DNA from 3 places in the Chryseomicrobium imtechense genome. Region 2 is predicted to be linked to each of the others. Evidence: predicted binding sites of a transcription regulator. Region 2 holds the regulator's gene; each other region holds the start of a gene.
What was found. Region 2 encodes CtsR, which represses protease genes until heat stress. Its sites were predicted from a motif close to ATGGTCAATAAAGGTCAAACA; they were not measured.

Region 1 (10,172 bases), on a different contig from region 2:
ATGTCTACATCACACGTATCCGAGAGGGCACGCGTGAGATACTCGGAGATCTGCACATTATGAATGATGGCTATGAGTTTTCAAACGAAATTCATGCAGACTTGATTAAAAACGAGTGTTGTAAGCGTTCCTATCTTCGCGGCGCTTTTCTAGCGGGTGGTTCTGTCAACAATCCAGAGACTTCGTCGTACCATTTAGAAATCTACACATTGTACAAAGAACACAGTGATGCACTTGTGCAATTGATGAATGGCTATGAGTTGAACGCAAAAACAATTGAACGTAAAAAAGGATTTGTGGCATACTTAAAAGAAGCAGAGAAAATTGCAGATTTTTTGAGTTTGGTAGGAGCACATCAAGCTCTGCTCAAATTTGAGGATGTCCGAATTATTCGCGATATGCGCAATAGTGTCAATCGCTTGGTCAATTGTGAGACCGCCAACTTAAATAAAACAATTGGCGCAGCGCTTCGCCAAGTTGAAAATATCCGATTTATTGAAAACGCTATCGGTTTAGACCAACTTCCAGATAAGTTGCGTGAGATCGCACGACTCCGTGTCGAGTATCAAGATGTCACGTTAAAAGAACTCGGGGAAATGGTGTCTACCGGGAATGTAAGTAAATCAGGTGTGAATCATCGATTGCGCAAATTAGATGACATCGCTGACGCTTTGCGTCGTGGCGAATCGATATAATAGAGAGGAATTGGTTGCGATGGAAAAGACGATGGATGTAGGATTATCAAATGGCTTACAAGCTCGCCAAGCAGCTCTTTTTGTTCAAGAGGCAAACCGCTTTGCAAGTGAGATCTTCCTTGAAAAAGACGGCAAGAAAGTCAATGCAAAAAGCATCATGGGTATCATGAGTCTAGCTGTGGGGCGCGGGGAAGAAGTCGTGCTATATGCAGAGGGTTCTGATAAAGAAGCTGCGATTGATACATTATCGAAATTTATAACTGAAGAGTAAACTGCAAGCATCCGATGAACTGCGGATGCTTTTTTCTATGAAAGGAAATCCCTCCACCCAGATCGCCATTTCCTGGGTGAGTTTCACCGAGCCTCCCCACGTAAGATGAAAGAAGAGCACTTTCATCTTCGTTGCCGGGTCTCGGAAAAACTCAGATAGCCCGGGAAATGACGACCTGGCCTCCGGGATTTCTAGCTACCAGGGCAGGGTGAGGGGAGAGTGACAGGCACCAAATGGAAACTACTGGTAAATGATGACAGGCACCGAGAATACTCTTGTCGATTGTAAGAGTCATAAGATCTTACTAGTAAGGAACTTAAGATATTAGGTTTGGGTTTTGAAATGGTTTCCATAATATGACTTCGGTTGAACAAATCTGATTTCGGTACAATAAATGTTCATTTCGGTAGAAGAAATTAAGATTTCGGTAGAACAAATCCCCAACTCATCCGATGAACGGTCGCTCAGGGCAGGGTGACAGGCACCAAATAGGGGGGTGATAGGGGGGTGACAGGGGGGTGACAGGCACTAAATGGAAACCACTGGTAAATGGTGACAGGCACCGAGAATGAGAAGCCATCGCGGCCTATGAAGCAAAGAGCGCTTCACAGTCCACGCTGTCTTCTCGCACAATTTCTGAACAGTCGGCTCCACATCTAAAACATAAAAAAACACCCGAAAGCCTAAGCTATCAGGTGTCCATATACGCCCCCGGAGAGAATCGAACTCCCATCTCAAGAACCGGAATCTTACGTCATATCCATTAAACTACGGGGGCAAGCGACTTTATTATTATAGCTTTCTGTACTGCAAAAGACAACTGCAAAAAAAGCAGTGCATCAGATTTGACCTTTCTTGACCTTCATGTGTATCATAAACATACAGCTAGTTATTCATAAAAAATCGGAGGTATGACTGATGAACTTAATTCCAACAGTTATTGAACAAACAAACCGTGGGGAACGCGCCTACGATATTTACTCTCGTCTTTTAAAAGACCGCATCATCATGCTAGGTAGCGGAATCGACGACAACGTTGCGAACTCAATCGTCGCGCAACTATTATTCCTAGAAGCAGAAGATCCAGAAAAAGATATCTCAATTTATATCAATAGCCCAGGCGGAAGTATTACGGCTGGTATGGCAATTTACGACACAATGCAGTTCATCAAACCAGACGTACAGACAATCTGTATCGGTATGGCAGCTTCTATGGGAGCATTCCTACTTGCAGCTGGTACAAAAGGAAAACGCTACGCTCTTCCAAATGCAGAAGTAATGATTCACCAACCACTTGGTGGCGCACAAGGGCAAGCGACGGAAATCGAGATTGCTGCAAAACGCATCTTGTTCTTACGTGAAAAATTGAACCAGATTCTTGCAGATCGTACGGGTCAACCGATCGATGTCATCGCAAAAGACACAGATCGCGATAACTTCATGACTGCTGAACGTGCAAAAGAATACGGTCTTGTGGATCACATCATTGACCGCAGCGACAGCAAAAAAGACTAATTGTCATCAAACACCGCCACTTGCGCGGTGTTTTTTCTATTTACTGAAACGAACTCGCGAGTTGTTCGTATAAAAAGAGAAGGTTTGATTTCTCATGAAAACAGGGGAAACTACAAACAGATAACGAAAGGTGGATTCTTATGAAAAAAATGCTGATTCCCGTCATCATTATTATTGGATTTTTTGTAGTCCTAGCAGCACTCTTAATTCCAAGTTACAACGGGTTTGTTGACTCGAATGAAAACGTCAACCAGTCCTATGCACAAGTGGAGACACAACTTCAAAGACGTGTAGACTTAATTCCGAACTTAGTAGAAACGGTCAAAGGTTTCGCTGATCAAGAGCGCGAAATCCTTACAGAAATTGCGGATGCTCGTGCACGTCTTGCAGGAGCAGACTCTCCAAATGAACAAGCAGAAGCAGATAGCGAATTAGCAGGTGCGCTTTCACGATTACTCGTGATTGTTGAAAACTACCCAGATTTAAAATCAGATGCAAACTTCCGTCAACTGATGGATGAACTGGCAGGAACGGAGAATCGTCTTTCTGTAGCACGTCAAGATTATAATGAATCTGTATCTCAACACAATCGCAAAGTAAATCGTATGCCTGGTGCATTACTGGCAGGAGTCTTCGGATTTGATGAGCGTGAATATTTTGAAGCCGAAGATGGTGCGGAAGAAGCACCAGAAGTCGACTTTGGAAGTGATGGTGAGTGAGGAAGAAACTACTCGTAACTGTACTAGCATTTCTAGTTCTACTTCCTTCAATGGCTGTGCTAGCAGATGTTCCAGATCCCATTCCAGGGAAGTCCTATGTACATGATTTCTATGATGTGATTCCAGAAGACTTGGAGCGCCATATTGAACGACTTGGACTTGATCTCGATCAAGGTACGGGAGCACAAGTGGTTGTCGTCACAGTAGAATCATTAGAAGGACAGGATGAAAATAGCTATGCGGTCGAATTGATTCGCGAATGGGGAATTGGAAGTCCGGAAGAAAACAACGGGCTCGTCTTCTTACTTGAAATGAATCCTACGAAAGTTGGGGACCGCGCAGTTTACATCGGTGTCGGTCAAGGGCTTGAAGGACGTCTTCCTGACGGGAAGATTGGACGTATTTTAGATGAATACACACTACCTTTTCTAGAGGCTGGTGATATCGAAGGTGCTGTCCAATCCACCTATGAACTTTTATATGAAGAAGTGGCAGCTGAATACAATTACACGGGAGAATCTGTTGCCCCTCCGCGTCCTTCATCAAACGAAGGAGGCATCTCTCCGTTCACTATTATTATGATTGTTGTGATCTTTTATATCATTGTGACGATCTTTAGTAACAATGGCATTGGTGGCGGAAGAGGAGGTCCTCGAGGTCGCGGTGGCCGAGGAGGCCCGTTCATCTTTGGTCCTGGCATGGGAAGCGGTAAATCTTCCGGCGGTGGTTTCAGTGGAGGTTTTGGTGGCTTCGGCGGAGGCAGCTCTGGAGGAGGAGGTGCAGGTCGAAGTTGGTAAAAAAAATTACTTTCTACACACGGAATCAATGTCCGTTATGTGTCGAAGGTCGGGCTATGCTAGACATGGTGGCAGAAGATCTTCCGATACGAATAGAAGAAATTGATATCGAACAAAATGATGAAGCCCATGAAAAATACATGATTATGATTCCTGTAGTGGAATACAATGGGGAAGTCATCCAGTACGGAAACTTAGATTACGCAACACTTTACGAAGCATTGGACGATTCCGTCTGATGCTTTTTTTGATAGTAAAAGTGTTTGGGATTGATAATTTTCGGGTAATCTAGTACTATGAATGAGCAGGAATTATTTTTTTGCCCAGGTGGGAACGAAAAGTGAACATCGGGACAAAAATGTTCCCATAAAGATAGAGCAGGAGGTGTCGATTTGGATATTCTTAAGGCCCAGCTTGAGCTGATGCCCGAATGGAAAGACATGCTTCAACAGCGCTATCAAATTCTCTATACAATCGCTTTATCAAAAGGGATTGGCAGGCGTACGCTTGCTGAAGCTCTTCAACTTTCGGAACGTGAAGTTCGAAAAGAATTTGATCTACTTCGAGCGCAAGGGTTAATCCTTGTATCGCGAGAAGGGGCGGAGGTCACTCCACCAGGTCAACAACTTCTAGTTGAACTAAAATCCCTTGTGGATGAATGGTCGGGAAGACATGAAAAAGAGACCACCCTTAAACGATTTCTTGGGATTGAAGAAGTTCATATCGTTGCTGGAAACAGCGATGACTCTGAACAGGCTCAACTGCTTCTTGCAGATGAAGCCGCCAAATGGATTTTTGCAAACTTGAAACCGCGTATGATTACAGCGGTGACCGGTGGAACGACCATTGCAAAAATTGCCGACCATCTTCCACAATCATCAAAGATTGAGCAGTTGCAATTCGTTGCAGCGCGCGGAGGAATCGGAAAGGATGTACAGCTGCAAGCGAACACAATCGCTGCACTGTTTGCAGAGAAACTGAATGGTTCGTATAAAACTTTATACATTCCGGACAGACTAAGTGAATCTGCTTACGAAGCCATGACCCAAGAGCCTTTCGTTCAAGAAATGATGGCCTTGTATGAACAAATGTCAATCCTTGTTCATGGCATTGGTGACGCAACGGAAATGGCACGCCGCAGAAGTTCGAGCTCAGAAGAATTGAAGCTTTTGAAAGAACAGCAGGCTGTCAGTGAAGCATTTGGTTATTATTTCAATGCACGTGGTGAAGTCGTTCACCGCATTCGCACGATTGGAGTTCAACTCGAGCAACTCGAACAGACACCGCATATCGTTGCTGTAGCAGGTGGCGCACAAAAAGCACATGCACTTGACTCATATTTTCAACAGGCACCCAAACAGACTGTATTGATTACAGACGAAGGGGCTGCCGATCAACTTATAAAAGAACATACATTATAGGAGGAATTTTTAATGACTATCAAATTAGCAATCAACGGTTTTGGACGTATTGGACGTAAAGTTTTCCGCGAGGCACTAACAAATGATCAAGTAGAAGTAGTAGCAGTGAACGATTTAACAAACGCTGCAATGCTTGCTCACCTTCTAAAGTTTGACACAGTGCACGGTACTTTGAATGCAGAAGTAACAGCTGAAGAAGATGGCTTCTTAGTAAATGGCCGCAAAATCAAAGTATACGCTGAGAAAGATCCTTCAGCACTTCCATGGGGCGAGATTGGTGTTGACATCGTAATCGAATCAACAGGTATCTTCCGTTCACCAGAAAAAGCACAAGCGCACATCGATGCTGGAGCGAAAAAAGTTATCGTATCGGCTCCAGGTGAAGGCGGCATGCCAACTTACGTAATGGGCGTTAACCATGAAGAGTACGATGCAGCAAACGAAAACATCGTATCAAACGCTTCATGTACAACAAACTGTCTATCTCCAGTAGCGAAAGTATTGAACGACAAGTTCGGTATCAAACGTGGAATGATGACAACAATTCACTCTTACACAAACGACCAACGCATCCTTGACTTGCCACACAGCGACTACCGTCGTGCACGTGCAGCAGCAGAGAACATGATCCCAACTTCAACAGGTGCAGCAGCAGCTGTAGGAAAAGTTCTTCCAATGCTAAAAGGCAAAATCGATGGAATGGCAGTTCGCGTACCAACGCCAAACGTATCACTAGTTGACTTCGTTGCTGAGTTAGACAAAAACGTAACAATCGAAGAACTGAATGCTGCGTTAAAAGAAGCAGCTGAAGGCGATTTGAAAGGTATCTTAGAGTACCAAGAACTTGAGTTAGTTTCTACTGACTACAACGGCAACACACATTCATCAATCGTAGATGCTGCTTCAACAATGGCAATCGGCGACAACATGGTGAAAGTATTGTCTTGGTACGACAACGAGTCTGGTTACTCAGCTCGCTGTATCGACCTTGCTGTATACATGGCTGCTAAAGGTCTTTAATATCCCGTGCAGGAATGCACTTGAACCTCTATAATAAGAGCAGAGGGTAACAGAGAGTAAGGGCTACCCTTACTCTTTTTATTTGCCCGTAACTTGAACACACCATAACCTGGGAGGTTTTCACATGCTAGCAAAGAAAACAATGAAAGACGTCGAACTAAAGGGACAACGCGTCTTCTGTCGCGTCGACTTCAACGTTCCAACGAAAGATGGCAAAATCACAGATGACACACGTATTCGTGCAGCGCTACCAACGATTCAACACCTAATTGAACAAGGGGCCAAAGTTATTTTAGCGAGCCATATGGGACGTCCGAAAGGTGAAGTGAACGAAGAGCTTCGTCTAACAGCTGTTGGAGAACGTCTGAGCGAGCTTTTAGACCGACCAGTAACAAAACTTGAGGAGTCTGTTGGAGAATCTGTTGAAGCTGAAATTGCAAAATTGAACGAAGGCGACGTAGTGTTGCTTGAAAACGTTCGTTTCCACGCAGGCGAAGAAAAGAACGATCCGGAACTTGCAGAACAGTTTGCGAAACTTGCAGATGTTTTCGTGAATGATGCGTTTGGCGCAGCACACCGTGCACACGCAACGACAGCAGGTATTGCGAAGCACCTTCCGGCAGTATCTGGACTACTCCTTGAAAAAGAACTTGATGTGTTAGGCAAAGCATTATCTGAACCAGAACGTCCATTCACAGCAATCATCGGTGGGGCGAAAGTAAAAGATAAAATCGGCGTCATTGAAAACTTGTTAGAAAAAGTCGACCACTTGATCATTGGTGGAGGACTATCCTATACATTCTTAAAAGCACAAGGTCACGAGATCGGGACTTCTTTACTTGAAGAAGACAAGCTCGACCTTGCCAACTCGTTTATTGAAAAAGCTAAACAAAAAGGTGTTCAGTTGCACCTTCCACAAGATGCAGTGATCGCACAAGAATTCTCAGCGGATACAGAAACGAAAGTAGTTTCGTCTGACGCGATCCCTTCAGACTGGATGGGTCTAGATATCGGTCCGAAAACGGCTGAACATTATGCAAGCATCATAAAAGACAGCAAATTGATCATCTGGAACGGACCAATGGGTGTGTTCGAGATGGAACCATTCTCAAAAGGAACACGTGCTGTGGCAGAGGCTATGGCGGAAACTGCAGGGTATACTGTCATCGGTGGCGGAGACTCAGCAGCAGCAGTTGAACTGTTCAATGTAGCAGACAAAATGGACCATATTTCTACAGGCGGTGGCGCTTCACTTGAGTTCATGGAAGGCAAAGAACTTCCGGGCGTTGCAGCACTTCACGATAAAGAATAGGAGGCAATACTATGCGTAAACCTGTCATTGCAGGAAACTGGAAAATGTTCAAAACGGTTGAAGAGGCTCATGACTTTTGGAATGCAGCATCTTCAGCAACAATCGATGCATCAAAAGTAGACGCGGTTATCTGTGCACCATTCTTACAATTGCCAGCTCTAGTTGAGGCTGCGAAAGGCTCTTCGATTCATATCGGTGCACAAAACATGCACCAAGAAAAAGAAGGTGCGTTCACAGGAGAAATCAGCGGGGACATGTTGAAAGATGTAGGCGTGACACACGTTGTCATCGGTCACTCAGAGCGTCGTCAATATTTCAACGAGACAGATGAAACGGTTAACTTGAAAACAAAAGCGGCACTTGATCTTGGACTAACGCCAATCGTTTGTGTCGGTGAAAGTTTAGAGCAACGTGAAGCAGGCGAAACAGAAACTGTCGTATCAAAACAGGTGGCAGAAGCATTTGAAGGCTTAACTGAATCTGAAGTAGAAAAAACAGTTGTTGCTTACGAGCCAATTTGGGCGATCGGAACAGGCAAAACTGCAACTGCAGATGATGCCAACCAAGTATGCCAAGCAATTCGCGAAACACTTCTTGACCTTCACGGAGAAGAAGCAGCAAACGCAACACGAATTCTGTACGGCGGAAGCGTGAAGCCTGCAAACATCGAGGAACTACTTGGAAAAGACGATATTGACGGAGCACTAGTGGGCGGCGCAAGTCTTGAAGCGGATTCATTCCTACAACTGGTGGAGGCGACTCAGAAATGAGAAAGCCAACTGCCTTAATTATTTTGGACGGATTTGCTTGCCGCAATGAAACAGCTGGAAACGCTGTTGCGCAGGCAAAGAAACCGAATTTCGACCGCTATTGGAACCACTTTCCGCACAGTGAACTAACGGCTTCTGGTGAAGCTGTTGGTCTTCCGGAAGGACAGATGGGCAACTCGGAGGTCGGGCACTTAAATATTGGAGCAGGCCGTATTGTATATCAAAGCTTAACACGCATCAATAAGTCGATTCGTGATGGGGATTTCTTCACAAACGAAGCGTTACTAAAGTTGATTGCGCAAGTTAAAGCAGCAAACGGTCGCTTGCATGTTATGGGATTACTTTCAGATGGTGGCGTGCACAGTCACTACACGCACTTGCATGCACTCTTGAAGCTTGCAAAAGACCAAGGTGTAGCCGAGACGTTTGTTCACGGATTCTTAGATGGGCGCGATGTGGGGCCTGCTACAGCGATTCCATATGTCGAAGAAACCGAGCGCATCATGATGGACTTGAACTACGGCTCATTTGCAACGATCAGTGGCCGCTATTATGCAATGGACCGTGACCGTCGCTGGGAACGTGTACAACTTGCATACGACGCGATTGTAGACGGGAAAGGTCCTCGATTTGCGAATGCAATTGCTGGAATTGAAGCGTCATACAGTGAAAAAATTGTGGATGAGTTTGTGAAACCATTTGTTATCGGAACGGAAGAAGCACCAAAAGCTGTGTTCCAACAAGGCGACGGTGTCATCTTCTTCAACTTCCGACCAGACCGTGCGATTCAATTAGGGTTTGCGCTTACAAACCCGACATTTGATTCCTTCCCACGCGGAGAGCATCACCCGGAACACTTGCCGTTCGTTTCCTTCACGGAATACAACGACGAAGTGATCGGCGGGATTGCCTACGCAAAGCAAGATTTGAAAAACACTGTGGGAGAAGTTCTTTCAGCGCACGGCAAATTGCAGGTCCGTATTGCCGAAACTGAAAAATATCCACACGTCACCTTCTTCATGAGTGGCGGTCGTCACGAAGAATTCCCTGGTGAGAGCCGGATTCTGATCAACTCACCAAAAGTTGCGACCTACGATCTGCAGCCTGAGATGAGTGCGTATGAAGTGACGGATGCTTTAGTGGTAGCGATTGAGAACGATCAGTTCGACGCGATTCTCTTAAACTTTGCGAACCCGGACATGGTTGGTCATAGCGGCATGCTAGAGCCGACAATCAAAGCAATCGAAGTAGTAGACGAATGTCTAGGGCGTGTAGTCGATGCCATCCTTGCAAAAGGTGGAGAAGCGATTATTACAGCGGACCATGGGAATGCCGATGAAGTCACTACACTTGAAGGAAATCCAATGACGGCGCATACGACAAACCCCGTGCCAGTCATTGTTACGCGAAGCGAAATAACGCTTCGTGACGGTGGAATTTTAGCCGATTTAGCCCCAACTATGCTAGACTTAATGGGGATTGAACAACCTGTTGAAATGACAGGAAAAACTTTACTTGAAATGGAGAGACGATAATGCCAATTATTACAGACGTATTTGCTCGTGAGGTCCTTGATTCACGTGGTAACCCAACAATTGAAGTAGAAGTATTTACGGAAAGCGGTGCATTTGGCCGCGCTATCGTTCCTTCAG
Region 2 (10,172 bases):
TTTCGTCTTCCGTTAAATTACGCCATTTACCGATGGGTAAGCTTCCAAGTTCGATGTTCATGATACGCACGCGTTGTAATCGTTTAATAGTGAACCCGAGCGCGGAACACATGCGGCGGATTTGTCGGTTGAGCCCTTGGGTCAGAATGATGGAAAATGTATACGGCCCAAGTTTTTTCACTTTTGCTGGCTTTGTGACGGTATCTAAAATCTTCACGCCCGTTGCCATTTTTTCTAAAAATGTCTCCGTCAGACGTTCATTCACTGTCACGATGTACTCTTTATCATGCTCATTTTCAGAGCGAAGAATTTCATTGACGATGTCGCCGTCATTCGTCAAAAGAATTAAGCCATCCGAATCTTTATCGAGCCGTCCTACGTGAAAAATACGCTTTTCATGATTGACGAAATCAATGATGTTTCCTTCGATATGGCGCTCTGTCGTACTCGTAATTCCTACAGGCTTGTTTAAAGCTAGATAGACGAGCTCTTGTTCTTGAGAAATCACTTTCCCGTCGACCTTTACTTCATCGCCAGCCTCTATTCGACTTCCTAGTTCTGCAGGCTTGCCATTGATCATTACACGGCCATCTAAAATCCACTGATCGGCCCCTCTGCGAGAAACAATTCCTGCTTCAGCTAAATATTTATTGATACGCATGGCGTACCTCCTTATTGATTTTTGAATAATTTAAACCAGCCTTTATAAGTAAACCAGGTGAGCATTCCACCTGCAATCATAAACATGAATAACAATACCCCGTAATAGCCTAACGACCAATTAAGTTCCGGCATATTTGTAAAGTTCATCCCGTAAACCCCTGCGACGAATGTGAGCGGGATGAAGACGGTGGATACAATTGTAAGTGTCATCATGATTCGGTTCATTCGGCTAGCGTTCATCGACATATGACTATCCCGTATATCCGCTGTCAAATCTCGATTGGAATCGATCATTTCAGATAGTTTGATAAGGTGATCGTAAATATCTTCGAAATAGGTGCGCTCTTCCTGCGAAAAATTCAAGCGTGAAGATGCAAGCATTCTATAAAGTAAATCTCGCATTGGATTGATTGTTCGTCTCAGGTGCAATAAATCACTACGAATTTCGAAGACTCGGTTCATAGAAAATTGGTCATGATGCCTGGACATGTCATCCTCGACAATATTTAAATAATCCTCAATTTTGTAGATGATGGGGAAGTAATGATCCACTACTTTATCGATGATTTGATACAGAGCGTGCATAGCGCCTCTTTTCCAAGACTTCGTACTATGAATAAGACGGTCAAGTGCCTCGTCAAGTTCATGCATTTCTTCATAATGGAACGTTACGACAAAATTTCCTCCAACAAAGACGTCTAACTCTTCTGCTTCCATCGTCTTTTCGTTATATGTATGTAGCACAAAAAAGGTATGACGGTCATAATTATCGAGTTTAGGTCGCTGCAAATCATGCAGGCAGTCCTCTATTGCGAGCGGGTGAAATTGAAAAAAGTCTCGTAATAGATTTTGCTCGTCAATGGAAGGGTTGCTAATATCGACCCAATACCACTCGAACAAATTATCTTGTAATTGATTCAAAGAAAAGTTTTGAATCAGTTCGTGATCCGTTGTGACTCCTACTGTGCGAATCATAAAACCACCTCCTGCTTGTTCTATCATACCCGCTTCTAGCGGAAGTCAAAAGTATTTCTCGTCAATGAAATGATAGCAAAACACGAACCATCTTCTAATTAGGAGATGGTTTTTTCGTGTTTCTTTTGAAAAAGGGTTGCAATTCAATATAAAAGCGAATAATATTGTTAAGTATCTCAAAAATGTTCGTATTTAGGAGAGTTCATATGTTTCGTTTACAGCAACATGGCACAACTGTTAAAACAGAAGTTGTAGCTGGAATTACCACTTTTCTTACAATGGTTTATATAGTCATCGTCAACCCCGTTATTTTGGCGGAAGCAGGCGTTCCGTTTGATCAAGTTTTCTTAGCCACTATCATAGCCGCCGTCGTTGGTACGTTATGGATGGCGCTATTTGCGAATTATCCGATTGCCATCGCTCCAGGAATGGGATTAAATGCTTTCTTCACCTATACAGTCGTTATTTCCTCGAATGGACAAATCGATTATTTAACGGCTTTCTCTGCAGTGTTCATCGCCGGTATTATCTTTGTTATTTTGTCATTAACGTCTTTACGTGAAAAGTTGATTATCAGCATTCCATCCAACTTGAAGCACGGTATCACGGCGGGAATCGGATTGTTCATATCATTTATTGGACTGCGCATGTCTACAATCGTTGAAGCGCATGAAACGAACTTAGTGAAACTCGGGGATTTAACAAGCCCAGCTGTTCTACTCACGTTGTTTGGTCTACTTGTGACACTAATTTTGATGGTGCGCAATGTGTACGGCGCCATCTTTTACGGGATGGTGGCGACAGGGGTCGTTGCCTTCTTCACCGGTCAATTGAAGTTCGATGGATTCTTTGAAATCCCTTCCTTACCAGAAGGCATTCTTGTTTGGAATCCCGTCACAGCTTTTTTAGACGTCATTCAATTCGGCATGCTTGGGATTGTCGTGTCCTTTGTATTAGTGACCTTGTTTGATACAACCGGAACAATGGTCGGCGTTGCCAAACAAGCCGGGCTCATGAAGGGGGAACGTCTTCCACGAGCTCGTCAAGCACTCCTTGCCGATTCTGTTGCGACGACGGTAGGTTCTATGTTCGGAACGAGCCCAACGACTGCCTACATTGAGTCTTCTTCAGGAGTGGCTGTTGGTGGACGTACAGGTCTGACTACATTGACTGTAGGAATTCTCTTTATCATCGCTGCGTTTCTCGGTCCATTTGTTGCGGCTCTTTCTGGAGTGGCGGCGATCACAGCACCTGCTTTGATTATCATTGGGTCATTGATGATTGGGGCTGTGAAGCATATTGAGTGGGATGCGTTTGATGAAGCATTTCCTGCATTCATTGTAATTTTGGCAATGCCGCTCACGTCGAGTATTGCAACAGGAATCGAACTTGGGTTTATCATCTATCCGATTCTAAAAATAGTACAAGGCCGCTATAAAGAAGTACATCCACTCCTTTATATCTTCGCTGTCTTGTTCTTGTTCCAGCTGATTTATCTTCCCCATTAATATAGAGAAGCATGCCGATTTCTCGGCATGCTTTTTTATTTGGAGTCAAAACAATTGCACGCTACAAAGTGAATTCGTATAATAAAGTCAAAGATAGTCAAAGTCAGTAGGAGGTGACACCATGAAAAATATCTCAGATATTATTGAAGGGTATTTGAAAAGTATTATCGAATCTACTAATCAAGGGCAGATTGAAATAAAACGCAATGAAGTCGCGGAGAAATTTCAATGCGTCCCCTCGCAAATTAATTATGTAATTAATACACGGTTCACTGTAGATCGTGGCTATATAGTTGAAAGTAAGCGAGGTGGAGGTGGGTATATACGTATCTTCCGCTTAGAGGCGACCGAACAGACAGATGTCATTCGGGATATGTTAGATGCTCTTGAAAACGGGGCATCTGAATCCATGGTGGAAGACATGGTCTACCGCCTGCTTGACTTAGACATGATTTCAAAACGAGAAGCAAAACTAATTGTTGCGGCGTGTGCACGGTCTACCTTGTCAGTTCCGTTGCCACTACGTGATCAATTGAGAGGGCGGGTCGCTCAAGCGATGCTTCTTACGTTACTTCACGAAAAGGAGGGTCGCTGATGATTTGTGAAAACTGTAAACAACGTCCTGCACATGTCAAAATGACGGTTACGCAGAACGGAGAACCATTCACGCGACATCTCTGTGATGTCTGTGCAAGTCAGTTACACCCTTTTCAAAACCAGCAAGATCCATTAACGGTTCATCAACTGCTCACGAACTTGTTTACACCTGAACAAACAAAAACACAAGCTAGTCGTGAAAAAAGTCAGTGGAGCTGTCCGAATTGTGGCTGGACCTATGAACGCTTTGTGCATCGCGGGAAATTTGGCTGTGCAGAATGTTATGAGACATTTGGCAATGCCTTACCCCCTGTCATGAAGCGACTACACAACGGCAATGCTGAACACATCGGCCAAGTTCCAGAAGCATATGAAGAGACGCGCGATTTGAAGCGTCGCATTGAAGACATTCGGTCTCGTATGCAACAAGCAATCGCTGAAGAAGAGTTTGAAACAGCCGCCACTCTCCGTGACCAAGCAAGAGAGCTTGAGGCGAAACTCTCAAAAGGAGGCGATTGACAGTGGATATGAATCGCTTTTTAAAAAATCAAGTGACCAGTTGGATGGAAAGCTCAGGAGAATATGCGGATATTGTCATGAGCACGCGAATCCGATTGGCTCGAAATATAGAAGGTTTTAAGTTTCCTCTGGCATTTACTGAGGACGAGGCGCATAAAATCGAACAGACTGTCTCAGGCATTTTGCTTGACCAGGAAAACTTATCGCACGAGTTTACGTCTTATCAGATGAAGCAATTAGATGCACTCGATAAACAAGTCTTGATTGAAAAACATTTAATCAGCCCAAGCTTAATTGAATCTGAGCATGAAGCGGCAGCTGTCATTTCTGAAGATGAATCTCTTAGCATCATGATCAACGAAGAAGATCATTTGCGCATACAGTGCATACTCCCTGGTCTTCAATTAGAAGAGGCGTACAAACAAGCGCGGGAAATCGACCGGACACTTGACCGCAACGTTCGCTATGCGTTTGATGAGAAGTATGGTTATTTAACGACATGCCCGACCAATACAGGAACAGGTCTCCGTGCGTCCGTCATGATGCACTTGCCGGCCTTGACCGCTACGAAACAAATGGCTCGTATCGCACCTATCATCAACCGTCTTGGCATGGTTGTGCGAGGCATTTATGGAGAAGGCAGTGAAGCTCTCGGGAATGTCTACCAAGTATCCAACCAAGTAACACTAGGTAAAGCGGAAGTCGAGATTTTACAAGAACTGAAAGGCTTGACGACCCAATTGATTGAAAAAGAACGGGAAGCGCGCGAAGCACTGCTTTCCCATTCACGCATAACACTAGAGGATAAGTTGTTTCGCTCACTAGGCACACTGCGCTACGCCCGGATGTTGACGACAGAAGAAGCAGCACAATGTCTATCCGACGTCCGGTTAGCAATCGACTTAGCTATCATTCGAAACGTCAACAAAACGATTTTGAATGAATGTATGGTATTTATGCAGCCTGGATTTTTACAGCACTATGCCGGTTCTACATTGTCCCCGAAAGACCGCGATGTGTTTCGGGCAAAAATGATTAGGGAACGGTTGACTATAGAAGAAAAAGGAGAGAACTCATATGATGTTTAATCGTTTTACACAGCGCTCACAAAAAGTACTTCAACTCGCTCAAGAAGAAGCGATTCGTTTAAAGCATGAAGCAATTGGCACTGAACATATTTTGTTAGGTCTGATTCGTGAAGGGAACGGCATTGCGGCGAAAGCGTTAGAGGCTAGTAACGTCGATCCAAAGGCGATTGAAGAAGGCATTGAAGAATTAGTCGGAACGGGCGAAAAAGATGTTGGTCCGATTGTGCACTATACACCACGTGCTAAAAAAGTCATTGAACTCTCAGTCGACGAATCACGTAAACTTGGTCATTCTTATATTGGGACAGAACACTTGCTACTTGCACTGATTCGTGAAGGGGAGGGTGTAGCGGCTCGCGTTCTAAGTAACGCTGGTATCAGCTTAAACAAAACACGTCAACAAGTGCTTCACTTACTCGGTAGCAGTGAACAAGCAAACAATTCATCTTCGACATCGTCTGCCGCAACTGCAAGCACGCCAACGCTTGACGGTCTTGCACGTGACCTTACACAGATTGCACGTGAAGGCACATTAGATCCAGTGATTGGTCGTAGCAAAGAAATTACGCGTGTAATCGAAATCTTAGCGCGTCGTACAAAGAACAACCCAGTGCTTATTGGAGAGCCTGGTGTTGGTAAGACCGCAATCGCAGAAGGACTTGCGCAGCAAATCGTACACAACGAAGTGCCTGAAATCTTGCGTGACAAACGCGTTATGACACTGGATATGGGGACGGTTGTAGCAGGTACGAAATACCGCGGAGAATTTGAAGATCGTTTGAAAAAAGTAATGGATGAAATTCGCCAAGCAGGCAACATCATCTTGTTCATTGATGAACTTCACACATTGATTGGTGCAGGGGGAGCAGAAGGTGCGATTGACGCATCTAACATTCTAAAACCAGCACTAGCACGTGGTGAACTGCAATGTATCGGTGCGACAACACTTGATGAGTACCGCAAATACATTGAAAAAGATGCGGCTTTAGAACGTCGTTTCCAGCCAATCCAAGTGGACGAACCATCTGTTGAAGAAGCGATTCAAATCATCTATGGTCTGCGCGACCGTTACGAAGCGCATCACCGTGTGAAAATCACAGATGCAGCGGTAGAAGCGGCAGTTAAAATGTCAGACCGCTATATTTCGGACCGTTTCCTACCGGATAAAGCAATTGATCTGATTGATGAAGCAGGGTCGAAAGTACGCCTACGCTCATACACGACACCGCCGAACTTAAAAGAGATGGAACAACAACTTGAAAGCTTACGTTCTGAGAAAAACGCAGCCGTACAAAGCCAAGAGTTTGAAAAGGCTGCATCGTTCCGCGATAAAGAACAAAAGTTAAAAGAAGAACTTGAGAAATTGAAAGACAACTGGAAAGAAAAGCAAGGGAAAGCAGAAACAGAAGTGACTGTCGAAGATATCGCAACTGTCGTTTCGATGTGGTCAGGTGTACCGGTCTCAAAACTGGCGCAAACGGAGTCAGACAAACTGTTGAAACTCGAAGATACATTGCACAAACGCGTCATCGGACAATCGGAAGCAGTCGATGCCATTTCTCGTGCGATTCGTCGAGCACGTGCTGGACTTAAAGATCCAAAACGTCCAATCGGTTCATTTATTTTCTTAGGGCCAACTGGTGTTGGTAAAACAGAACTTGCGCGTGCACTCGCTGAAGTAATGTTTGGAGATGAAGATTCAATGATTCGTATCGATATGTCTGAGTACATGGAGAAACACTCGACATCTCGCTTAGTCGGTTCACCTCCAGGGTATGTTGGCTTTGATGAGGGGGGTCAATTGACGGAGAAAGTGCGTCGCAAACCTTACTCTGTCATCTTATTAGATGAAATTGAAAAAGCGCACCCAGATGTATTTAACATCTTGCTTCAAGTGTTAGAAGATGGGCGTTTGACAGATTCGAAAGGACGTACAGTCGACTTCCGTAATACAGTGGTCATCATGACTTCAAACGTCGGAGCAGACGCTGTGAAGTACAACAAGTACGTTGGTTTCAATCTTCAAGAAGCAGGTTCTTCTAAAGACTATAAAGACATGAAGTCAAAAATGCTTGAAGAGTTGAAAAAAGCATTCCGCCCAGAGTTCTTGAACCGTCTCGATGAGATGATTGTGTTCCACTCATTAGAGCGCGAACACTTGAAAGAAATTGTCACACTTATGGCGAATCAGTTAACGAAACGCCTAAAAGAGCAAGATATCGAGCTGGAACTTACAGAAGCAGCAAAAGATAAAATTGCTAAAGAAGGGTATGACCCAGACTACGGAGCACGTCCATTACGCCGTGCGTTACAAAAGCACGTTGAAGATCGTTTATCAGAAGAAATTCTAAAAGGCGAAGTGCTGACAGGTCAATACATCATCTTTGATGTTGAAAATGATGAATTTGTCGTTCGTACAGAAAAAGCTCAAGCTGAAACTGTAACGGAATAGAAGCACGTTAGCACCCCGTTTCTTTGCAGGAATGGGGTGCTATTTTTCGTATAGAAGAAAGTACGTTATACTGAGAACTAGAACGCCCGTTCCTAAGGAGGACTTTATGGCAAAGAGAAAAACAAAATTTATGTGTAATGATTGTGGCTATGAATCACCAAAATGGATGGGAAAATGTCCAGGGTGCGGCCACTGGAATACGATGGTGGAAGAAGTGGAGGTCGTCAGCAAAGGGCCGAAACGTTCTTTTGTAACATCTGATGGACCGAGTATGAAAGCGACGCCGATTGTTTCGGTGCAAACACAAGAAGAACCACGAGTTGATACGTCACTTGAAGAACTGAACCGTGTGCTAGGTGGTGGGATTGTCCCAGGCTCCTTAGTCCTTATCGGTGGAGACCCGGGGATCGGCAAGTCTACGTTACTCCTTCAAGTATCTTCGCTCCTCGCGAATAAAAATATGCGCACACTCTACATTTCCGGAGAGGAATCCGTTCGCCAAACTAAATTACGTGCGGAACGACTCGGGGTCGCATCGAGCGAGTTGTATCTGTATGCAGAGACAAACCTTGAACTGATCAATGAAACGATTGAACAAGTAGAACCGAAGTTTGTCATCATCGACTCGATTCAAACTGTCCATCATCCAGATGTCACGAGTGCACCTGGTAGTGTGTCTCAAGTGCGTGAATGTACGGCAGAAATGATGCGTATTGCGAAAACGAAAAATATTGCCATCTTCTTGGTTGGTCACGTGACGAAAGAAGGGCAGATTGCAGGGCCGCGTCTTCTTGAACATATGGTGGATACCGTATTGTATTTTGAAGGAGAACGTCATCATACGTATCGCATTTTACGCTCCCAAAAAAATCGTTTTGGGTCCACGAATGAAATTGCGATTTTCGAAATGGTACAAGCGGGGTTAAAAGAAGTGTTGAACCCGTCGGAACTATTCTTACAGGAACGCTCGCACGGTGCGCCTGGTTCGGCAATTGTCGCGTCAATGGAAGGTACCCGACCGATTTTGGTTGAAATCCAGGCGCTGGTTACCCAGTCGAGTTTCAACTATCCAAAGCGTATGGCAACAGGTGTCGATCAAAACCGTGTTTCTCTATTAATGGCTGTTCTAGAAAAGCGAATGGGTATGCTTTTACAGTCGCAAGATGCTTATATCAAAGTAGCGGGTGGGGTAAAACTCGACGAACCATCCATTGACCTTGCCATACTAGTAAGTGTTGTCTCTAGTTTCCGAGACACCGGTGCAAACCCAACAGACGTCTTTATCGGTGAAGTAGGATTGACAGGTGAAATCCGTCGCGTGTCTCGTATTGAACAACGCGTGCAGGAAGCAGCGAAACTTGGTTTCAAACGTGCGATTGTGCCGGCGAGTAATTTAGGAGGTTGGGATTATCCGGCGGGCATCAGTGTGATTGGTGTAGAGACTGTGAATGAGGCTATGAAATTAGCATTTAATTAGATGTGGAGAACGCCATTTTTTAGTAGGTTCAATCTCTGGCGATCCGGCAGTGAGTTCCCAGGGGAGCATACCGGAGCCTCCTCTTGGCATACGAGAAGCTTGCACTTCTCGCCTCCACTGCGGGGTCTCCGCTATACTCTGATTCCCAAGGAACTCACTACCTCCTCTTGTCGATTGAAAATGACGACAATATAGTGGAAACTTACTTCACTTCCCAGGATTAAATACTCTTTAAGGCTCTGCATGGACGTCCGTTTCAAGGAAAGCGTATAATGAAAAGACAACTGATGAGGAGGTGGAAGTATGCTTAAATGGATCATTCAAATCGCATTTGTGTTGATTGGTGGTACACTCGGGTTATTTTTCTTACCGCACTTATACGAAGCAATGAATTTATCCGACAACCCGTGGATTGCCAATCCGTACGTATCCATTTTAGTAGGAGCCATTTTATTATATGTGGCCGCATTGTTCATTACAGATTATCTCGTAACATTTATCCGATTCATGGAAGAACGACTCTTGAACACTCCGGTGTGGGACTTGGTATTTGGAACAATTGGTCTTGTGCTCGGTCTTGTAGTGGCATTTTTATTAGGAACTGCCATCGACACACTCGAGTTACCTGCCATTGGATCCGTCGTTCCAGTCGTATTGTCCCTGGTTCTAGGGTACCTAGGTTTTCAGGTTGGATTTAAAAAGCGTGAAGAGATGATGTCGATTTTCTCTGGTTCTCGAGGAACAGTGAAAAAGCGTGGGGAAGAAGAGGTCGCGGTTGTGGACGCGCCGAACTATAAATTGCTCGATACAAGTGTCATTATTGACGGACGAATTGCTGATATTTCGGATACGGGCTTCCTAGAAGGGACGCTTGTCGTACCCCAGTTCGTGTT
Region 3 (10,172 bases), on a different contig from region 2:
ATCTCTCATTGCTTCTATAGAAGCGGCAAGTGCATAATGTGTGAAGCGGTCCATCTTGCGAGCTTCTTTCTTTTCAATAAAGTCTTCTATAGAGAAGCCTTTTACCTCTGCAGCTACTTTTGCAGGAAATTGATCTGCATCTAGTCGTGTAAGTGGTCCGACTCCAGATCTACCAGCCTTAATCCCTTCCCACGTTTCAACTGCTGTATTTCCAAGAGGCGTCACGGCACCTATTCCTGTAATTACTACTCGTCTACCCAATTCAATCCCTCATTTCAAGTTATTTTCCCCAACGCAATGCAATGGCGCCCCAAGTTAAACCGCCACCAAAACCTACCATGACGACGACATCTCCATCTTTGATTTTGCCTTGTTTTAGTTCATAGTCAAGCGATAGAGGTATGGAAGCCGCAGAAGTGTTTCCATACAAATGAATAGTTTTGGACATCTTCTCTTCCGGTAAATCTAATCGTTCTCGAGCAGCTTCCATAATACGAATGTTTGCTTGGTGTGGAATCAAGAAATCAACATCCTCTTTTGTGAGTCCTGCTTTCTCAATCACATTGACTGCTGACTCACCCATTTGACGAACTGCAAATTTAAATACTTCACGTCCGTTCATTTGAATATGGTCACCTTGTTGAGATAAATGTTTGCCTCCACTTCCATCCGAACCAAGTTCGAATGATAAAACTCCGTTCCCTTCTGTAACTGGCCCAAGGACGACCGCTCCAGCCCCATCTCCAAACAGAACTGCTGTCGTGCGATCTTCCCAATTTATAATCTTAGATAGCTTTTCAACGCCTACAATCAAAACATGTTTATAGACATTTGTTTGAATGAACTGAGAACCTGTAATTAATGCATACATAAATCCAGCACAAGCAGCTGACACATCCATGGAAGCAGCCTTTGTAGCACCTAGTCGGTGTTGTAACATGTTTGCAACCGTTGGAAATGGCTGATCAGGAGTTACTGTAGCCACTAAAATTAAATCAATGTCTGTAGCTTCGACTTGGGCGTTCTGTAATGCTTTCCGTGCTGCTTCATATGCAATATCCGAAGTATCTTGTGACTCATCTGCCAGATGTCGTGCCTCTATTCCTGTCCGTGATTTGATCCATTCGTCTGACGTTTCCATTCGTTCGGCCAAGTCATCATTTGTGACTCGGTTTTCTGGAACGTAGGATCCAATTCCCCATATGCCTACACCCATTTTGTCATCCTCTTTTCTTTACTATCTATTATTAGCACCTGGTCATAATCATATCGAAATCGTGAACATTTATCAACACTCTGCTGATGTTTAGGATGTTTTTTAGGTTTTTCATACATTCGGGAAATAATTTGTGGTATGATTCAAGAAGAAAATTGACTGAGGTGACGACTATGCAATACGTAACAGTTCTCTTTTGGTCACTAATTTTAGTGACAATGTTAAATTATGTAGTAAGCGCTGTAATTAATGTAGACTTCGTTTTGTCGAATGGTCTTATTATGGGTGTTGTCATGGCAGTAGCTATCATTTTAATTGATGCTTTGCTTCCGAAGATGCCTAAAAATGCTCATCATTAATTGGTGATGTGGTTAGAAAATAAAAACAGTATTTTCTCTTGGTTTTAATCAGGAGAAGATACTGTTTTTTTATCTCTTATATTAGAGCTTAGAATGATCGTTCAATGAGCGTGCAGGGGGAGCGTTCCGCGGGCGCGGGCTGAGCCAAGGTCTCAGCTTCCGCTTTTAATCCCGCTGGAGTCACCCCTACACTCTTTAGTTGAATTGTAGACTTACACTAAATCTGAAAATCAGTTCTTCATTCACAATTTTAAACAGAAAGTTGAAGCTGACCATCTTCAATTGACAGTTTGATTGTTTGGCCTGGTACTACTTCTGCACGGATGAGCTGTTTGGCTACTTGAGTCTCTATATTGCGCTGTATAAATCGTTTCAGTGGTCTTGCCCCGTACGCAGCATCTACCCCTTGTTCAACAATCCACTTATAAACAGAATCATCGACTTCCAGCTCAATTTCTTGTTGATGGAGTTTTACAGCGAGTTCTTTCATATATTTAGCTGCAATTTTCTCAAAGTGCTCATTGCCAAGAGCATGGAACATCACAATATCATCCATCCGATTTAACAGTTCCGGTTTAAAGTGTTGGCGAAGTGCTTGCATGACCAAATCGTGATGATGTTGATCCACATCGGTTTTTGTTTCAATTAAATAAGAGGAACCAATGTTCGACGTCAAGATAACAATTGTGTTCGAAAAATCGACGAGACGTCCTTGGCTATCGGTGATACGGCCATCGTCTAAAATCTGGAGTAGAATATTCGCTACATCAGGATGAGCTTTTTCTATTTCGTCAAGTAACACGACGGAATAAGGATTTCTTCGAACAGCTTCTGTTAACTGCCCCCCTTCTTCGTATCCGATATAGCCAGGAGGCGCTCCCACTAATCTTGATACGCTATGCTTCTCCATATACTCTGACATGTCAATTCGAATGAAATGTTGTTCCGAATCAAATAATTGTGCAGCGAGCGTTTTGGCTAACTCTGTCTTTCCAACGCCAGTTGGCCCTAAGAACAAGAAAGATCCAATTGGTTTGTGCGCATCTTTAATTCCTGCACGCGCACGGAGAACAGATTCTGAAACGTACTGAATGGCTTGTTCCTGCCCTACAACGCGTTCAGCTAAGATTTCTTCTAACCGTAATAACTTCTCGCGTTCTCCTTCGACAAGTTTTGTGACGGGGATTCCTGTCCATCTTGCTACAATTGAAGCAATTTCTTCTTCGGTTACTTCTTCACGTAGTATGCGTCCTTCAACTGGAGTAGCTTGTTCAAGTGCCGCTACTTCTTTTTCAGCTTCTGGAATTTTCCCATGACGCAGTTCCGCGGCCTTTGTTAGATCGTATGCCGATTCTGCCTCCTCAAGCTCCCTACGCAAGCGGTCCAATGCCTCTCTTTTGCCTTGAACTGCTTTTAATTCTGCCTTTTCGCTTTCCCACTGATTTCTCATTTCCGATGAAGAGGATTCAAGTGCATTTAATTCTTGGCGTAAATTCTGTAGTCTCTTTTGGCTAGCGACATCTTTTTCTTTCATCAATGCTTGTTCTTCAATTTGAAGTTGCATGATTTTACGCGTCACTTCATCGAGTTCTTGTGGCATTGAATCAATTTCTGTTCGAATCATTGCACAGGCTTCGTCAATTAAATCAATCGCTTTATCTGGCATGAAGCGATCCGTAATATAACGATTCGATAACTCTGCAGCTGCTACAATCGCACGATCATGAATGCGCACACCATGATGCAGTTCAAAACGTTCTTTTAACCCACGAAGAATAGAGATGGCATCTTCCACAGTTGGCTCTTTCACTAGAACTTGCTGGAATCTACGCTCTAATGCAGGATCTTTTTCAATGTAAAGTCTGTACTCATCTAGCGTTGTTGCTCCTATACAGTGAAGCTCCCCTCTAGCAAGCATGGGCTTTAACATGTTCCCTGCATCCATCGCACCGTCTGTCTTGCCAGCCCCGACTATCGTATGGAGTTCGTCGATAAAAAGTAAAATAGAGCCTTCGCTATCTTTAACTTGTTTTAAGACAGACTTTAAGCGTTCTTCAAATTCACCTCGGTACTTTGCACCAGCAATTAATGCAGACATGTCGAGTTCATAGATTTCTTTGTCCTTCAATCCTTCAGGTACATCTTTTTTAACAATTCGTTGGGCAAGTCCTTCTACAATCGCTGTTTTCCCTACTCCTGGTTCCCCTATGAGAACTGGATTGTTTTTTGTTTTCCGAGAAAGAATTCGAATCACGTTCCGAATTTCTTGATCGCGGCCAATCACTGGATCCATTTTTCCTTCCTTGGCGTAGCTGACCAAGTTTCTTCCAAACTGCTCTAAAGGTGTTTTGTCATCTGACGGCATTTGATTCATTTGCATCGTAAGTTCCTCCTGACTTTGACCTTCTTTGACTAATTTGATTATACAAACTGATTCGACACCTTGTAAAGTAAAATGCTGTAAACAAAAAAACTCGACAACTGTCGAGTTTTGAGTAATTTAGCGAATGCCTAATGCAATTTTAGCGTAGCGTGACATGTGATCACGTGACCAGGGTGGATTGAACGTAATATTTACATCTGTTTCTTTTACCTCAGGTAACTGACCAAGAGCAGTTTTAACCTGATCAACAATCATCGGCCCCATCGGACAGCCAATTGACGTCAACGTCATCGTTACTACAGCCAATCCTTCTTCAGACAAGTCAACATCGTATACTAAACCAAGGTTGACGATATCAATTCCAAGCTCCGGATCGATGACTTCTTCAAGAGCACTCATCATACTATCTTTCATATCTTGATCCATTTTAATTCCCACCTTTCCGTTACTTGTAGTGTATCAAATGAACTTTACAATTGCCACCTTTGACGCTGTTTCGTGAGAAGAGTACACTAGTGTGTAGGGAGAGGTGAAAGTATGGAAAAACATTTGATCATACTAGATCTGGATGGAACACTATTAACAGATGAGAAAGTGATTTCACCACGCACAAAAGAAACACTTAGAAAAGCAAAAGAAGCTGGGCACGAAATTATGATTGCGACGGGGCGCCCATTCCGTGCAACAGGTATGTATTATAAAGAGCTTGGTTTGACTACACCGGTTGTAAACTTCAACGGAGCGTATGTCCATCACCCACTATCTTCTAGCTGGCAAACACGACACGAACCAATCAATTTAAAAGTTGTCAAAGAGGTCGTTGATGCGGTTGAGGATTACGAAGTGAAAAACTTGCTAGCAGAAGTATTAGATGATGTGTATTTGCATCAACATGATGAAAAAATCATGAATGCATTTGCATGGGGAGACCCGAAGTTTACGACGGGTGACCTACGTAAATACCTGACGCAAGATCCAACAAGTATGCTGATTCATGCAGATGAGCAACATGTTGAATCGATTCGAAAACACCTTCGTGACGTTCATGCAGAAGTGATCGACCACAGACGCTGGGGCGCACCTTGGCATGTTATTGAAATCGTCAAAAGTGGGTTGAATAAGGCTGTAGGCATTCAACCTGTGGCTGAACACTTAAATATTCCAAAGAGCCGTATTATTGCTTTTGGAGATGAAGACAATGATTTGGAAATGATTGAGTACGCTGGAACTGGTGTTGCAATGGGCAATGCCATCAATCCTTTAAAATCAATTGCAAATGAAATCATCGGCACAAACAATGAAGATGGTATAGGGATTTATTTAGAAGAGCGTTTGAGTTTAAAACTACATGTATAGGAGGAATACAATGAAAATTTACGCGGATAGTGCTACTGATCTTCCTTTAGCCTACTTCCAACAAGCGGACGTGGACTTGTTCCCACTCCGTGTACATATCGAAGGAAACGATTATGAAGATATCCTAGGAATCCAAGCAAAAGAAGTGTATGACAAAATTCGTGAGGGCCACCAACCTAAAACCTCTCAAGTGTCCCCTGAAACGTTTTTACAAGAGTTTGAATCGTTAGCAAAGCGTGGAGAACAAGGAGTCTATGTTGCATTCTCATCTGAACTATCTGGAACGTATAATACTGCGGTAATGATGCGTGATCAAGTGCAAGAGAGTTATCCTGACTTCCAATTTGCTGTTGTCGATTCAAAATGTGCTTCACTTGGCTATGGAATGCTTGTTAAAAAAGCTGTCACTCTTCGTGAAAGAGGGCTTTCTGTTTCAGAAATCGAACAGCAACTTCTTGACACAATTTCAACAATCGAGCACTTCTTTACAGTAGAAGATTTAGATTATATGGCACGTGGAGGACGCGTTTCTAAGACGAGCGCATTTGTAGGGGGGCTATTAAACATCAAGCCTGTCCTACATGTCGAAGATGGAAAGTTGATTCCGATTGAGAAGATTCGCGGTCGCAAAAAAGTAATCAAACGACTCGGGGAGTTAGTCGGTGAAAACGGAAGTGAGTTAGCAAAGCAAACCGTGCATATCTCACACGGTGACGATGAAACTGCTGCCAATGAATTAAAATCACTGCTTGAAGAAACATACGGAGTAAAAGATTTTGAGATTCAGATGATTGGCTCCGCTATCGGTGCCCATGTTGGACCGGGTGCTTTATCTGTATTCTTCTACAATAAATTGACGTAAAAAAACCGGAGGGCCAAAGTGGCTCTCCGGTTTTTTAGTTCTGTTGTGCACGTTTTTGCTTCCCTTTTCTCCAAACAAGGTAAATAAAACCTAAGAACAAAGCATAAGCAATTGCCATAGCAATAATATAAGCCGTATTTAACCCTGAATTTTCTTTCACATGGTAGAGTTCAACTAATTCACGGTCAATCGTCAAGCGATACTCTCCATTATCTGCTTGACGCACCACGTCACGCCCAAATAGACCACGCAACTCCTTATCGACTCCCACAATTTCTTCTGAAGCAGCAAATGTTTTCGTGCCACTCGTATTATTGATGACTACGATAAAAGCCTCATTCTCTGTAGAGCGCTTAAAAACTAAGTATCCATCCTCTTCTTGCAACAATTCGAAATCACCACGCTGAAGGGCTTCCGATTGGTTGCGAATGGTTTGTAAGTCCTCGATAAATAGCATGATATCTTCATCAACACGGAAGTTCATGATTTGGTGACTAGATTCTTGTGAATCACCGTTCATGGCAATTTCTGTTCCATATGTCATTACAGGTACTCCTGGCAATGTAAGAAGCGCTCCCATAGCTACCATAATACGTGTAGGGGGGAACATGTTTTCTTCAGTACTGAAGTAAGTAAAGCGTTCCGTTACTAAAGTATCCAATGTTAGTATGTCTGATTCAGTAAAATTGATCAGGCCACTCATCGGTTGGTCGACTGTTTTGAACGCTTGTTGAAATGCAGTAGTCGTATCAGATGAATAGTTTGCATCGAGTTCGAGATCAGTTTCTTCTAAACTGATGACATCACGTTCATCTGTATTGATTGCAGCGACAAATTGTTCAACTTCCGGTGTGATGGTTGCAGGGATGTTTGTCAGTTTCACCCCGTCAATAGGGAACCTTTCAACAAACGCTTGCATCTCTTGAAGGTTTTCAGGCGTTGCATCACCAATGGGTAAGTCGATCATAAGCTTCATATCTTTTGCGTGTAATTCGTCTAGTAAATCTACAAATTCTTCTTCTGTTCCGTATCGAGACTCGATTGAAGAATAGCTACTAATCTCAGAGCCATCATACTTTTCGGTTTCAAAGATGGGACCTATAGATATGTAGGTAAATCCCATGTCTTGAATGTGTGCGAGACGATCACGAATTCCGAGAAAATCTCCCCCCGCAAACGCTTGCGGGTCTTGTGTATTGACGTCTATGTCGTTGTTAGACGTTTGGTTAAAGTAGCGGTCAACGAGTAAGTCATAGATACTTTCCTGTTGCAATGAAGCAAATGCAGGTGTAGGTATGCTTAGCAGTAAGACGGCTACTACTAGTAATGGTATGCGTTTCATTCGGCTACTTCCTCCTTCATCTTTCTTTATTGTACCAGAGCAAAAGAGAAATTCACCTGCTACAATCTGAAGATTATGTGACCAACAAAAAACCACCCGACCGAAGTCGAGTGGTGAAATGGATTACGCTAAGAAATTGAATCCCATTGGAAGCTTGAATCCTAAGAATAGAGCTACGAATAAGAACACAAGCATCAATACAACAAATAATGTAGATGGCTGGCCCTTTTTCTTTTTCACAAGCGCCATCTCCATCATACCGATGACCAACACGCCTGCTAAAAATTTAAACCCGTACAGCATGCCCATTCCAAAGCCCATACCCTCAATGAAAAGAGCAAGTCCTGTAAGAATTACTAAAATATAATCTACACGTAAAATCATATGTACGATTTTCGTGTTCTTTGCAGCTGCTGGCATGAGGTAAGCGATGAAGAAAAGAGCAATTGCCAACACCCAAGTCGTGATGTGTAAATGAATTGATGCTAAAAAGTCCATGTCGTTCCTCCTAATTATTCAATATGTGTGACGAGCGTACCGATACCTTCTACGGAAACTTTAACCATATCACCAGACGCTAAAAACTTTGGTGGATCGAATCCTTTTCCAACACCTGCAGGAGTTCCTGTTAAAATAATATCTCCAGGTTCGAGCTCCACAACCGCGCTCAATTTTGAAACAATTTGTTCAATCGAGTAGACCATAGTCGATGTTTTTCCATTTTGACGAATTTCATCGTTTACTTTCGTCACAATTGTCAGTTCATGTGGGTTTGGAAGTTCATCTTTTGTCACTACGTAAGGACCCAGTGGACAGCTTCCTGCAAGACTTTTCCCTAAGAAATATTGTTGGTGATTCTTTTGAAGGTCACGTGCGGTAATATCGTTGCCGATTGTATAACCAAAGATTGCATCAAAGGCCATACGTTCTGGAATGGACTTCCCACCTTTTCCGATGACAATGGCAAGTTCCCCTTCATAATCTAACTGACTCGTCACGTCAGTGTGTAGAGAAATTGTTGCCTCATCTCCGACAATAGCTGTTGGAGATTTTGTGAAAACTACAAAATCAATCGCCTCTCCACCCATTTCTTTTGCATGATCTGCATAGTTTTTACCGATAGCAAAAATGTTTTTAGGTGTTCGTGGAATCGGCGACAACCATTCAATATCCGTAAACTCATGCTTGAATGTACCTGCTTCGTCACTTATCTCAGCTAGTTTTACTAACTTATTGATTTGCTCGACGAAGTCCATGCCCGTTGCCGTTCCCTCTGCAAGAGTAGCAGGAAAATCTGTAAATTTACCAAAGTGCTCATTGATCTTTTGAACATCCCATACGGCTTCTTGCTTTTTCACTTTCGGTCCAAACTTCTCATGCTGTTGATAGCGATAGGATAATAGTTTCATAAGACAGCTCCTTTTCCCTTTAACTACAGTCTATTATAGTTCGACTAAAATTTCATCTATTTGTTGCGTGGGTACGTCAAAGTCCGCCAAATTTTCTCCAGCGGCCCTTGTTTTGCACGTGACAACCAAAGTTCTGCAAAAATCACACAGAGTGCATAGATACCAAGAGCAATCCACGTACCTGCTACTACGTCTACCTGTCCATAGAAACCAAGCCCATACGAATAGAAGAATGTTGTGGCAAGAATTGACATTAAAATATAGATAGATAGAGACATGCGTCCCGCCGTTTCAAACGGTCGGAAAGCTATAAATGATGTGAACTTAGCAGCCAGTGCCAAAAACAGAAATGCGTATCCAATCGCTTGTATGGGTCCTCCAAATGAATCTTGAATCATTGCTGTCAAGATATTGCCTTCTGTAAAATACGGCACCCATTTCGTAACGGTACCTACTGTGGCAATACTCACCCCAATTAGGATACTTCTCACCGGATTGACACGAATAAAGCCTATCAGATTCCCTTTAGCTGCTGCAGACCCAAGCATCATCAACGGAAGAATCGTAAAGAGCATCCACAATAAGAACAATCCACCTTGATTCATAAACATCCAGTCCGCTAAGCGCTGCGAGAAAGCTTCTGCATAGTTTCCTGAACCATAAGCCAGAATGGACGCCTCAATCCCTTGCACCGAGTTATACATTGCTAGTGCATTCGCATCAAGACGTGTCACTAAGAACAAAAGACCTGTGATTGCGATGTTCGGAATCATATAAAACAATAGAGCTAATCCAAACAACCATTTTGCAGACAGCCGTAACATAAATAACAAAACAAAACCACTTGCTGCATACGTAATTAATATATCCCCAGCCCATAACAAGAGGACATGAAGAATTCCAAATAACAGGAGCACGCCCATTCGTTTTAAACCGAATGAAACAAACTTGTCTTGCATTCGCTCAAATTGTAGAGCCAGACCGAACCCAAACAACATCGCAAAGAGTGGATAAAAACTGCCTTGTACCCATATATCAATCCACTGATACATCACTTTATCTTGGGGCACAGTGTACCAGTTAAATGGATCGAAATAGATATAGGGTGAATGGAAGAATAACATGTTCACGATGAGGATTCCCAATAAAGAAAACCCCCGTAACTGATCGATTTCTCGAAATCTTTCTTTAGATGTAACCGGTTGAAATTGCACGATTCTCATTCCTCCTAAATGTCGACTATCT

Region 1: the regulator CtsR is predicted to act here: its motif matches at 1,809-1,829, upstream of clpP (ATP-dependent Clp endopeptidase proteolytic subunit ClpP).
Region 3: the regulator CtsR is predicted to act here: its motif matches at 3,971-3,991, upstream of AB5N96_RS12735 (ATP-dependent Clp protease ATP-binding subunit).

What each region holds. Positions count from the first base shown of each region.
Region 1 is NZ_JBGOBM010000007.1:72,259-82,430, reverse strand. Features, by position in the region: gene whiA (DNA-binding protein WhiA) at 1-695, shown strand, start outside; gene AB5N96_RS08740 (HPr family phosphocarrier protein) at 715-966, shown strand; tRNA gene AB5N96_RS08735 (tRNA-Arg) at 1,673-1,744, opposite strand; gene clpP (ATP-dependent Clp endopeptidase proteolytic subunit ClpP) at 1,885-2,481, shown strand; gene AB5N96_RS08725 (LemA family protein) at 2,622-3,200, shown strand; gene AB5N96_RS08720 (TPM domain-containing protein) at 3,197-3,997, shown strand; gene AB5N96_RS08715 (glutaredoxin family protein) at 3,991-4,236, shown strand; gene AB5N96_RS08710 (sugar-binding transcriptional regulator) at 4,390-5,418, shown strand; gene gap (type I glyceraldehyde-3-phosphate dehydrogenase) at 5,431-6,438, shown strand; gene AB5N96_RS08700 (phosphoglycerate kinase) at 6,563-7,750, shown strand; gene tpiA (triose-phosphate isomerase) at 7,762-8,520, shown strand; gene gpmI (2,3-bisphosphoglycerate-independent phosphoglycerate mutase) at 8,517-10,055, shown strand; gene eno (phosphopyruvate hydratase) at 10,055-10,172, shown strand, end outside.
Region 2 is NZ_JBGOBM010000003.1:52,096-62,267, reverse strand. Features, by position in the region: gene rluF (23S rRNA pseudouridine(2604) synthase RluF) at 1-661, opposite strand, end outside; gene corA (magnesium/cobalt transporter CorA) at 673-1,638, opposite strand; gene AB5N96_RS03465 (NCS2 family permease) at 1,845-3,146, shown strand; gene AB5N96_RS03460 (CtsR family transcriptional regulator) at 3,268-3,741, shown strand; gene AB5N96_RS03455 (UvrB/UvrC motif-containing protein) at 3,741-4,262, shown strand; gene mcsB (protein-arginine kinase McsB) at 4,265-5,350, shown strand; gene AB5N96_RS03445 (ATP-dependent Clp protease ATP-binding subunit) at 5,340-7,802, shown strand; gene radA (DNA repair protein RadA) at 7,909-9,279, shown strand; gene AB5N96_RS03435 (PIN/TRAM domain-containing protein) at 9,583-10,172, shown strand, end outside.
Region 3 is NZ_JBGOBM010000018.1:23,710-33,881, forward strand. Features, by position in the region: gene fabF (beta-ketoacyl-ACP synthase II) at 1-261, opposite strand, end outside; gene AB5N96_RS12725 (beta-ketoacyl-ACP synthase III) at 281-1,216, opposite strand; gene AB5N96_RS12730 (YjzD family protein) at 1,390-1,575, shown strand; gene AB5N96_RS12735 (ATP-dependent Clp protease ATP-binding subunit) at 1,826-3,955, opposite strand; gene AB5N96_RS12740 (metal-sulfur cluster assembly factor) at 4,076-4,384, opposite strand; gene AB5N96_RS12745 (Cof-type HAD-IIB family hydrolase) at 4,496-5,314, shown strand; gene AB5N96_RS12750 (DegV family protein) at 5,325-6,176, shown strand; gene AB5N96_RS12755 (alpha-amylase family glycosyl hydrolase) at 6,211-7,518, opposite strand; gene AB5N96_RS12760 (YisL family protein) at 7,642-8,016, opposite strand; gene AB5N96_RS12765 (fumarylacetoacetate hydrolase family protein) at 8,031-8,927, opposite strand; gene AB5N96_RS12770 (DUF418 domain-containing protein) at 8,984-10,141, opposite strand; gene addA (helicase-exonuclease AddAB subunit AddA) at 10,156-10,172, opposite strand, start outside.